Regions from separate parts of the Azotosporobacter soli genome, predicted to be linked through region 2. Evidence: riboswitches for the same ligand, from Rfam matches in the RefSeq annotation. Region 2 holds a riboswitch; each other region holds the start of a gene.

Region 1 (3,263 bases), on a different contig from region 2:
AAGATGGAAATGCGCGGCGAAGGCGACGCCCGTCTGTTTGTCTGCGGCTGCGGTCATCGGGAAAAATTGTCGTCGTTCAACGAACGGCGCGAAAAAGAGACGTCGAAGGTTTCGAAGAGCGATGTGAATCAATATTTGCGCAATCAGAGCAAGGCGAAAGAAGAGCCGCTGAATTCGGCGCTGGCCGATGCGCTGGCGAAACTTAAACTGAAATAAAGCGGGCAGAAAGCAGGTTAGCATGGAGAAACGAGAAAATCCGATCCTGACGCACAGCAATGTTCTTTTTTATCCGTTCGCGCCGCGGCGGGAGGAAATTCTGATTGCGGACATCGCGCATGCGCTGTCGCATATCTGCCGTGCGAACGGACATTTTGACACTTTTTACAGCGTTGCGCAGCATTCGCTGAACTGCCGGAAGGAAGCCGAAGCGCGCCAACTGCCGAAGCGCGTGCAGCGGGCCTGTCTGCTGCACGACGGCAGTGAAGCATATTTGTCCGACGTTACCCGGCCGGTCAAAATTTATCTGCCGGAATATCGCGATATCGAAGGGCGACTGCAGCAGTTGATCTATGAACGTTTTGATTTGGGCGATTTGACGGAAGAGGAATTGGCCCATGTTGACGCGATTGACAATACGCTGCTGTATTATGAATTTGACAAGCTGCATCAGCAGGGCTTGAATGGATACGTTACGCCGCTTCAGTCCGAACCGGATGTCAGGGAGAGAAAGATGAGCGAAGTGAAGGCGGAGTTTCTCCACTACTTTCAGCGTTTGGTGGACAGCGGAAAGTAGTGCGAATGAATAAGAAAAACCGGCAAATGAATGCCGGTTTTTCTTATTCATCAGGCTTGTTTATTTGTGCGTGAAGGCACGTCCGCAATCGGGACAGCTTTCTTTAACGTCAAGGCTTGTCGTGCGTTTAGCGAGGCTGCGCTGGTAAGCGCCGCAACAGCCGAAAAAGAAGAAGGCGCCGGCGATCAGCTGACGAATGCTGTCGGTGGCGGCAGCGCTCATCTGTAAGAGGTGCGTGCAAATGAATGCGGCAATCGTCTGCCAAATGCCGATCAGCAGCAAGATGCCGAAAAAAGCGCGCCAGGGAAGGCGACGTGCGGTCGGAAATTCCATGCTGAGTCCGGTAAGCGTCGCATGAAGGGAAAAGCCGCCGGAAGAGGATTCGCCAGTTTCGCTTGTTTCACGCCGACAAGTAGGACAACGTTTGGTCATGCCGTGCACCTCCTAAATTGACTGGGTAGTCCGATCGGAATAAAAAGATACTGTAGCTATCAGAATACAGCAAAGCGATGCTTTTCGTCAATGGCAATAAGGCTTAAAAATGGAAAAACGGTTGCGCTTTTTCCGACGCTGTTGTATAATCGATCATTATCGGTTAGTGTCCAGTACACAACTACATATGGCCGGATGATGTTTGCGGAAGAGCAGCCATGGCGTAGGCCGTTGGCTCACCGAAGGAGTAACACTCTCAGGTACCTGCCTTGCAGGTGGAACCGTAAACGGACGGGACTCTGGAGAGACCCTGAACAAGGGCGCCGAAGGGGCAAGGCGGCAGAAATGCTGCTCAATCTCTCAGGCAAAAGGACAGAGCACAAGAAGCACCAGAAATTGGTGTCGAGAAACGGGAAAAGACGCTGCGGCAACGCAGGGTCTGTGTTTTCGCAAAGCATGGCGTACATGCCGGATTGAAATACCCTTTTCGAAGTGTCCTCCGGAGTCAAATCAGCAATGATTTGACTCCTTTTGTTTCATTACTCTGCAGAGACAAAAGTTGTAAGAACAGCCCCAGCTGGAGGGGCAGATGAAGGAGTGAAGCAAAATGGAAAAAGAATCGCAAGCGGACAAACTGTTAAAAAGGGAACTGGGCCTGATTCCCGCAATGGCGTTGGTCGTGGGGATGGTGATCGGTTCCGGAATTTTCATGAAACCGGGCAAGGTGCTGCTGGCGGCCGGGGATTCGACGTTGGGACTGGCAGCCTGGGTGATCGGCGGCATCATCACGGTCACGGCCGGACTGACGATCGCCGAACTTGGTGCGCAGATTCCGCGCACCGGCGGCATGTATGCTTATTTGGACGAGGTGTACGGGAAATTCTGGGCTTATCTGTTCGGCTGGGTACAGACGTTGATTTATGGACCGGCGACAATCGGCGCATTGGGGCTTTATTTCTCAGCCTTGCTGATTCCCTTTTTAAATATTCCGACCAGTTATAAGATGCCGCTGGCTATCTTGGCGGTGGCGTTCATTTCCGGTATAAACTGCCTCGGCGCGCGCTGCGGCGGGATGATCCAGTCGGTTGCGACAATTGCAAAATTGATTCCGATTGCCTGCATTGCCGTCTTCGGACTGTGGCAGGGCAATGGACAAATTCTTAACATGAGCAGCGGCGTGAGCGAATCGGCCGGCATGGGCGCGGCGATATTGGCGACGCTATGGGCGTATGACGGTTGGATCGCGGCCGGATTTGTCGCCGGTGAGATGAAGAATCCGGCGAAGTTATTGCCGCGCGCGATCATCTTGGGCCTCGGCATTGTCATCGTGGCGTATCTTTCGGTGAACGTTGCGGTGCTGCATGTGCTGCCGGCCGCAGAAATTGCGGCGCTCGGACCGCTCGCCAGCGGCGCTGCCGCCGGAATTCTTTTCGGTGATATCGGCGGCAAGCTGATTAGCATCGGCATTTTGGTTTCGATTTTCGGTGCGTTGAACGGTTATATCATGACAAATGCGCGTGTGCCGTATGCAATGGCGGTGGCAGGGCAGCTGCCGGGTTCGCGTTTTTTAGCGAAGGTGCATAAGGAATATGGCACACCGGTCGGAGCGACCTTGTTTCAGGTCTGCATGGCGGTGCTGTTGATGACGCTGGGCGATCCCGATCGCCTGACCGACATCGCAATGTTCATGATCCAGATTTTTTATCTGCTTGCGTTTGTCGCGGTCTTCCTGTTGAGAAAACGCCAGCCTGCGGCCGAACGGCCGTATAAGGTTCCTCTCTATCCGGTTGTTCCGGCGGTTGCGATCCTCGGCGGTCTCTATATCATCGGCAGTACGCTGCTGAATAATCCGCAGGACACGCTCTATGCATTGTCGCTGACGCTTCTCGGCGTACCGGTCTACTGGCTGATGCTGCGCCAAAAGAAAGGCGCCTGCGGCGCAAAAAAGTCGGCGTAAGAAAAGCAAAAGGGAGTCTTCGTCAGCCAAATTGGCTTTGCGAAGACTCCCTTTCGCTTGAAAGAACCGGACCGCGAAAGC
Region 2 (3,263 bases):
ATGGGGCAGCATTCACGCCGCCTGTTCCACTGTGCCGAAAGCTGGCCTCGAGGTGCGCACCAATACGCCGCGTTTGCGCAAATACCGCAAGATGATTCTGGAGCTTTTGCTCGCCAGTCATTGCTGCGACTGCACCACCTGCCCGAAAAGCGGCAAATGTAAATTGCAGGAACTGGCGCAACGCTTCGGCATTAAACGAGTGCGTTTTGACAATACCTCCGGCGATCCCGATATCGACGACTCTTCTCCCTGCATTACACGCGACAAAAACAAGTGCATCCTGTGCGGCGACTGCGTGCGGGTCTGCGACGAAGTGCAAAATGTCGGCGCAATCGACTTTGCGTTTCGCGGCTCCAACATGCGCGTCAGCCCTGCCTTTGATGAACCGATCGGCGAAACGAATTGCGTTGGCTGTGGCCAGTGCGCAGTCGTCTGTCCGACAGGCGCGATCGTCGTCAAGAGCGATACGCTTGATCTGTGGAAAGAGCTAAGCGATGAAAACACCAAGGTTTTAGTACAAATCGCGCCCGCCGTCCGCGTTGCCATCGGCAGTGAGTTCGGGTTGAATGAAGGCGAAGATGTAATGGGTCGAATCGTAGCATCACTGCGTCGCATCGGTTTTGACGGCGTCTTCGATACTTCTACCGGCGCTGATCTTACCGTACTCGAAGAAACCAAAGAGTTTATGACGCGACTTACTACGGATGGAAAATTGCCGCTCTTTACGTCCTGCTGTCCGGCTTGGGTTCGCTATGTAGAATACAACCACCCGCACCTGCTCGACAACATTTCCAGCTGTCGCTCGCCGATGCAGATGTTCGGCTCGGTCCTCAAAGAACAGTACAAAGATTCCAAACAACGTGTCATCGTCGTCGCCGTCATGCCCTGTACCGCAAAGAAACATGAAGCGACGCGTGATGAATTTAAAGCAGACGGTGTGCCGTACGTCGACTATGTCATCACCTCGAACGGTCTGATTAAAATGATCAAAGAGGCCGGACTCGTGTTTTCCGAGATTGAACCCGAAGCGCTCGACATGCCCTTTGGTACGGTCAGCGGCGCAGGCGTCATCTTCGGCGTGACCGGCGGCGTAACCGAAGCGGTCATCCGCCGCGTCTCTGACGACAAGACCATCGCAGGCCTGCGCAAGATCGCCTTTACCGGTGTTCGAGGCATGAACGGCGTCAAAGAAGCCAGCATTGAGCACGAAGGACGTCAGGTCAACATTGCCGTCGTCAGCGGTCTGAAAAACGCCGACGACCTGATCAAACAAATCGAAAGCGGCGAAAAACAATATGACTTCGTCGAGGTCATGGCCTGCCCCGGCGGCTGCGTCTGCGGTGCCGGACAGCCGGTAACCAGCAGCACTGGTAAGAAAAGTCGCAGCAAAGGCTTGTATGATGCCGACCGGATGAGCAATATCAAGCACGCAGAAGCTAATCCGACACTCGATGCCATTTACAAAAATGTATTGAAGGATAAAGTGCACGAATTGCTGCATGTACATTATCCTCGCCCCTAACCGGATCTACTTAAAGTAAGGAAGCTGTCTCAGGCGATACGAAATTCGACCGCCGAGACAGCTTTTTTATTTTCATGCTTGACAAGCAACACTTTACGTCGCTATAATCAGTACAAACGTATTAAAAAAATAATATCGTCACCGTGTGAAGTTTGCGGAAACTGTTTTTGTCTTCTTTCTTTAGGCAAGCTGTAGACCGCAAATGGACGGAACTCTGGAGAGCCCCTGTTAGCAGGGCGCCGAAGGTGCAAATCGGATACTTTCCGATGAATCTCTCAGGCAAAAGGACAGAGACGCTGATTTACTGCAGATTTAATTTGCAGTAAAACTTTAGTTGTCTTCTTCAGGGTCAAATCGATGATTTGACCTTTTTCTTTTTTCGCTTGGGCCAGTCTAGCCGTCAAAAACGGAAAAAGAAAAGGAGCGAGAACAATGAAAAAAACAAACGCACTTATCCTAACGCTAATCCTGGCATTAAGCGCATTTTTGAGCGGCTGCGGCGCCGTCGGCTCGAATGACATCCGCATCGGCGTCCTCAACGAAATGACAGGCGGCAATGCGACAATGGGCACGTCGGCAGCGAACGGCGCAAAGCTGGCCATTAAGGAAGCCAACGCAAAAGGCGGCGTATTGGGCAAGAAGATCCAGGCCATTTATGCGGACAACAAAAGCGAGCCGTCGGAATCCGCCAATGCGATGACAAAACTGGCTTCGCAGGACAGAGTCGTCGCCGTGACCGGCATCTTCTCCAGTTCCAACGCAATTGCATCTTCCAGCGTCGCTGAAGCGAATAAACTGCCGTTTTTGGCGGTCGGCGCAACCAATCCAAAAGTAACGGTAGATGAGCAAAGCGGCAAGGTAAAAGATTATACCTTTCGCATCTGCTTTATCGATCCGTTCCAGGGAACCGTTGGCGCCAATTTCGTGCTTGACAGTCTGAAGTTAAAAAAGGCCGCGATCCTGGTAGACAGCAGCAGCGATTACAGTAAAGGCTTGGCCTCCTTCTTTAAAGACGCACTCACAAAAGGCGGCGGCAGCGTCGTTGCCGAAGAATCCTATCTGCAAAAAGATCAGGATTTCAAGACCATTTTGACCAAACTCAAGACAATGGATGTGCAGGTCATCTACGTACCGGGCTATTATGAAGAGGTCGGCAAAATCGTCAAGCAAGCGCGTGAAATGGGTCTCATGCAGCCGATCGTCGGCGGTGACGGCTGGGATTCGCCGAAATTGACCGAAATGGGCACTGCAGCGGCTCTGAATAATACTTTTTTCACCAATCACTATTCGCCGGATGACAGCAGCGAAGCTTCCAAATCTTTCGTTGAAATGTACAAAAAAGAATATGGCCAGGCGCCTGACGCAATGGCCGTGCTCAGCTATGATGCGGCTAATGTGTTGATTGATGCGATTAAACGTGCAGACAGCACCGATCCCGATAAAATCCGCCTTGCCTTGGCAGCAACGAAAGACATCCCGACCGTAACCGGTTCGACCAGTCTGAATGCGACGCATGACGCGGTGAAAAACGCCGTGATCATCGAAATGAAAGACGGCAAGCAAGTTTATAAAGCGACGGTAAAACCATAACCGCAAAAGAACTCCGGCAGTGCCGGAGTTCTTTCTATTTTCCGCTTAGCGCTCGCATGCTCTCACAACCCTGTTTCTGCCCTGCTGTTTTGCGCTATACAATGCTTCATCTGCCAGCGCAATCAGCGATAGCGGTGATAAATTTTGGCAC
Region 3 (3,263 bases), on a different contig from region 2:
GGAGAAAAAATCGATTTCGATGTATAGAAGAGGGTGAAATGGTGGAGCAGGCAACGATCTGGCGTTTGTTAGAGTGGGGATATGCGAAGGCGGTTGACGGCATGCCGGGGATCGGATCGGCAGAAGAGTTGGCGGCTGAATATAGGAAAGCGCCTGGCAACTTGCACGAGCAGGCCGATGCCTTGATTCGCTGGCAGAATGCAAAGTGCGCCAGCGTGGGTTTTCTGACCGGTTTGGGCGGCGTACTGACGCTGCCGGTCGCAGTGCCGGCCAATCTGTCGAGTGTCCTTTATATGCAAATCCGAATGATCACCGCGATCGCCTGCCTGGGCGGGCATGACGTGCGCGACGACAAGGTCAAGACGCTGGTCTTTCTCTGCCTGTGCGGCAGTGCGGCGACCGAGCTGTTGAAAGAACTCAGCGTTAAGCTGGGACAGCATATCTCGCGCAGGATGCTGGCCAAACTGTCGACGCAGCTTTTAGAGCGGACACAGCAAAAAATCGGCGCCGTGCTGCTGCGCAAGTTCAGCGAAAAAGGCATTGCCGGTTTGGGGCGTGGCGTACCTCTTGTCGGCGCACTTGTCGGCGGCACGCTCGATGCGTTGGCGACCTATGCGATTGGCGAAGTGGCCAAAAGAGCTTTTCTTGGTAAAGAAATAGAAAAGTATTGACAATATGAGGTAATCCGACTATAATAAACCATGTGCTCGAGTAAAGACTGACTACTGACAAAGAATGATGAAAATCATATTTGAACTGTTTTTTAGAGAAGCCTGACACCAAGGGCTTCTTTTTTGTTTTCCGTACAAGAAGAGATCTCTTTTGCAAAAAGAAAGAGATGGTCTTGCAGAGAGCGCGATCCATTTAGACTCAACCAAGGTCCTTCGTGTGTAAAGGGTTCAAATTTGCGTCAAATCGGAGGGAGCCGAGTAAGGACTTCTTTCGTTTTTTATAAGCCGAGCCATGCTGGCGGCTGCGAGATGGGTGAAAATCAGAAACGGGGATGAACGGCAACGGAAGCCGGACGTCAAAGAAAAGAAAAAAGGAGGAAATCAATATGTTGATACATGCAGTATGCGGTCATGTGGTTCGCATGGACGGCAGCGGCAACGGAAAATGTTCCGGTTGCGGCCAGGAAGTGTGCGTGCGGACTTCGCGCAAATAAGCCGAAGCGGCGAAATGAAAAAGACAGGGCGTTTCAAGGATGCTTGAGATGCCCTGTCTTTCTATTCTTTTGCTTATTTGGCGACCTGCGTCGTCAGGAAAATCGGCAGCGTCATATGGCCGATCTGGTCTTGCAGTTCTTCGATGCCGTCGATGTGACGGTCTTCATCGCTCAAAATGTGCTCGAGAATTTCGCGCGTCGCGAAATCGTTGACGTCGCCAGCCAGACGAATGGCCGCATTGTAGGCGGCAATCGCGCCTTCTTCGGCAGCGTGGTCTTTTTCCAGCTGCTTCGTCACGTCGCTGCCGATGTGGATCGGATTCAGTTTGGAGACGACCGGCAGTCCTTCCAGGAAGAGGATGCGGGCGATGAGGATTTCCGCATGCTTCATTTCCTCGATGGCGCGCCGTTCGAAGGTGCTGTGAAGTTTTTCATAACCCCAGTTGGCGCACATTTCGGAATGAACGATATACTGGTTGATGGCGCTCAGTTCATCAGCCAGCAGGGCATTTAAGGCCTCAATCAGTTTAGGATTTCCTTTCATAATGCACAAGACCCCTTTCATCAAATAATCGCGATCTATTGAAATTGTTCAACATGAAAAAGACAACTCCTGCCGCGTATAATCCAAATATTGAAAATGATTGGTAAAATATAACGAAGGGAAGCATTGACAGAGTGAGGACGCTGTTAGTAAAATGTTAACAGAAGATATTAAAAATTCATACGAATGCGGAATGATGGTTGTGGGAGAGATCGCCAAGGCGGCGCCGGAGGAGTAAGACTTTGTTGAAACTCTCAGGCAAAAGCACTATGACCGGACCGGACTCTGGAGAGAACGCCGCTCGGCGTCACCGATGGGGAAGCCTCACTTGAGGTCACGCTCTCAGGTACAAGAGACAGAGACAAAGAAGACAGTGTTCTTCTTTGTCTCTTTTTTTATCTAAATATAAGGAGGGAATGCATAGTGACAACAGGAAAAAAAACGCCGCTTTATGACACGCACAACAAATACGGCGGCAAGATCGTCGAATTCGGCGGTTGGCAGCTTCCGGTCCAGTATGCGGGAATTATCGAGGAACACCATGCGGTGCGTCGTCAGGCCGGTTTGTTTGACGTTTCGCACATGGGCGAGGTGTCGGTCAAAGGTCCGCAGGCGCTCGCGTATTTGCAGCGTTTGGTGACGAACGACGTGAGCAAGTTGGCCGATCATCAGGTCCAATACACGCCGATGTGCTATCTGAATGGCGGAACAGTCGACGATCTCTTGATTTATCGTTATGCGCAGGATGATTATCTACTGGTGATCAATGCGGCGAATATTGACAAGGACTGGACCTGGATGCGCGAGAACAGCGTCGGCTTTGACGTCGCCTTGACCAATCTCTCGGATCAGACCGCCGAACTGGCGCTGCAAGGGCCGAACGCCGAAACGATCCTGCGTCTCTTGACCGACGCGCCGCTCGACAAGCTGGGTTACTATTGGTTCTATCCTAAAGTTATCGTGGCCGGTAAGGAAGTGATGCTTTCGCGCACCGGCTACACCGGCGAAGACGGCTTCGAGATCTACTGCCGTCCGGCCGATGCGGCGCCGCTCTGGGAAGCGCTGATGGCAGCCGGACGGGAACACGGCTTGCAGCCGACGGGGCTTGGCTGCCGCGATACGCTTCGCTTCGAGGCTGCACTGCCGCTTTATGGACATGAACTGTCGGCGGAAATCACGCCGCTCGAAGCGGGGCTGCCCCGTTTCGTCAATCTGGAAAAAGGCGATTTCAATGGACGCGCGGTACTGGCGCAGCAAAAAGCGGATGGTGTGAAGCGCAAGGTGGTCGGCTTCGTTTTAAATGAAAGAGGCATTGCCCGCGCCGAATATCCGGTCGTAAAAGACGGGCGCAGGATCGGCAGCGTCACGACCGGTTCCTACGCGCCGACGCTGGAAAAAAATATCGGTTTGGCGTTGGTCGAAGCCGAGCATGGCAAGATCGGCGAAAATTTTGCGGTGGAAATTCGCGGCAAGGCGGTCGCGGCAACGGTGATCGGCAAACCATTTTATAAAAGAGAGGGGAAATAACGATGAACATTTTGCAGGAATTGAAGT

What was found. A riboswitch is a leader RNA that binds a small molecule or an ion and turns the genes downstream of it on or off. The one in region 2 is predicted to bind glycine.
Region 1: linked by a shared signal. The riboswitch ahead of QTL79_RS05125 (APC family permease) and the one ahead of QTL79_RS09765 (ABC transporter substrate-binding protein) in region 2 are both predicted to bind glycine.
Region 3: linked by a shared signal. The riboswitch ahead of gcvT (glycine cleavage system aminomethyltransferase GcvT) and the one ahead of QTL79_RS09765 (ABC transporter substrate-binding protein) in region 2 are both predicted to bind glycine.

What each region holds. Positions count from the first base shown of each region.
Region 1 covers NZ_JAUAOA010000003.1:280,945-284,207, reverse strand. Annotated here, with positions in the region: gene QTL79_RS05140 (DNA topoisomerase III) at 1-216, shown strand, start outside; gene QTL79_RS05135 (hypothetical protein) at 239-793, shown strand; gene QTL79_RS05130 (hypothetical protein) at 854-1,225, opposite strand; glycine riboswitch at 1,515-1,611, shown strand; gene QTL79_RS05125 (APC family permease) at 1,833-3,182, shown strand.
Region 2 covers NZ_JAUAOA010000008.1:127,172-130,434, reverse strand. Annotated here, with positions in the region: gene QTL79_RS09770 ([FeFe] hydrogenase, group A) at 1-1,522, shown strand, start outside; glycine riboswitch at 1,727-1,823, shown strand; gene QTL79_RS09765 (ABC transporter substrate-binding protein) at 1,955-3,112, shown strand; gene QTL79_RS09760 (sensor domain-containing diguanylate cyclase) at 3,158-3,263, opposite strand, start outside.
Region 3 covers NZ_JAUAOA010000001.1:399,183-402,445, reverse strand. Annotated here, with positions in the region: gene QTL79_RS01810 (hypothetical protein) at 1-27, shown strand, start outside; gene QTL79_RS01805 (EcsC family protein) at 39-671, shown strand; gene bfr (bacterioferritin) at 1,239-1,709, opposite strand; glycine riboswitch at 1,903-1,989, shown strand; gene gcvT (glycine cleavage system aminomethyltransferase GcvT) at 2,133-3,236, shown strand; gene gcvH (glycine cleavage system protein GcvH) at 3,239-3,263, shown strand, end outside.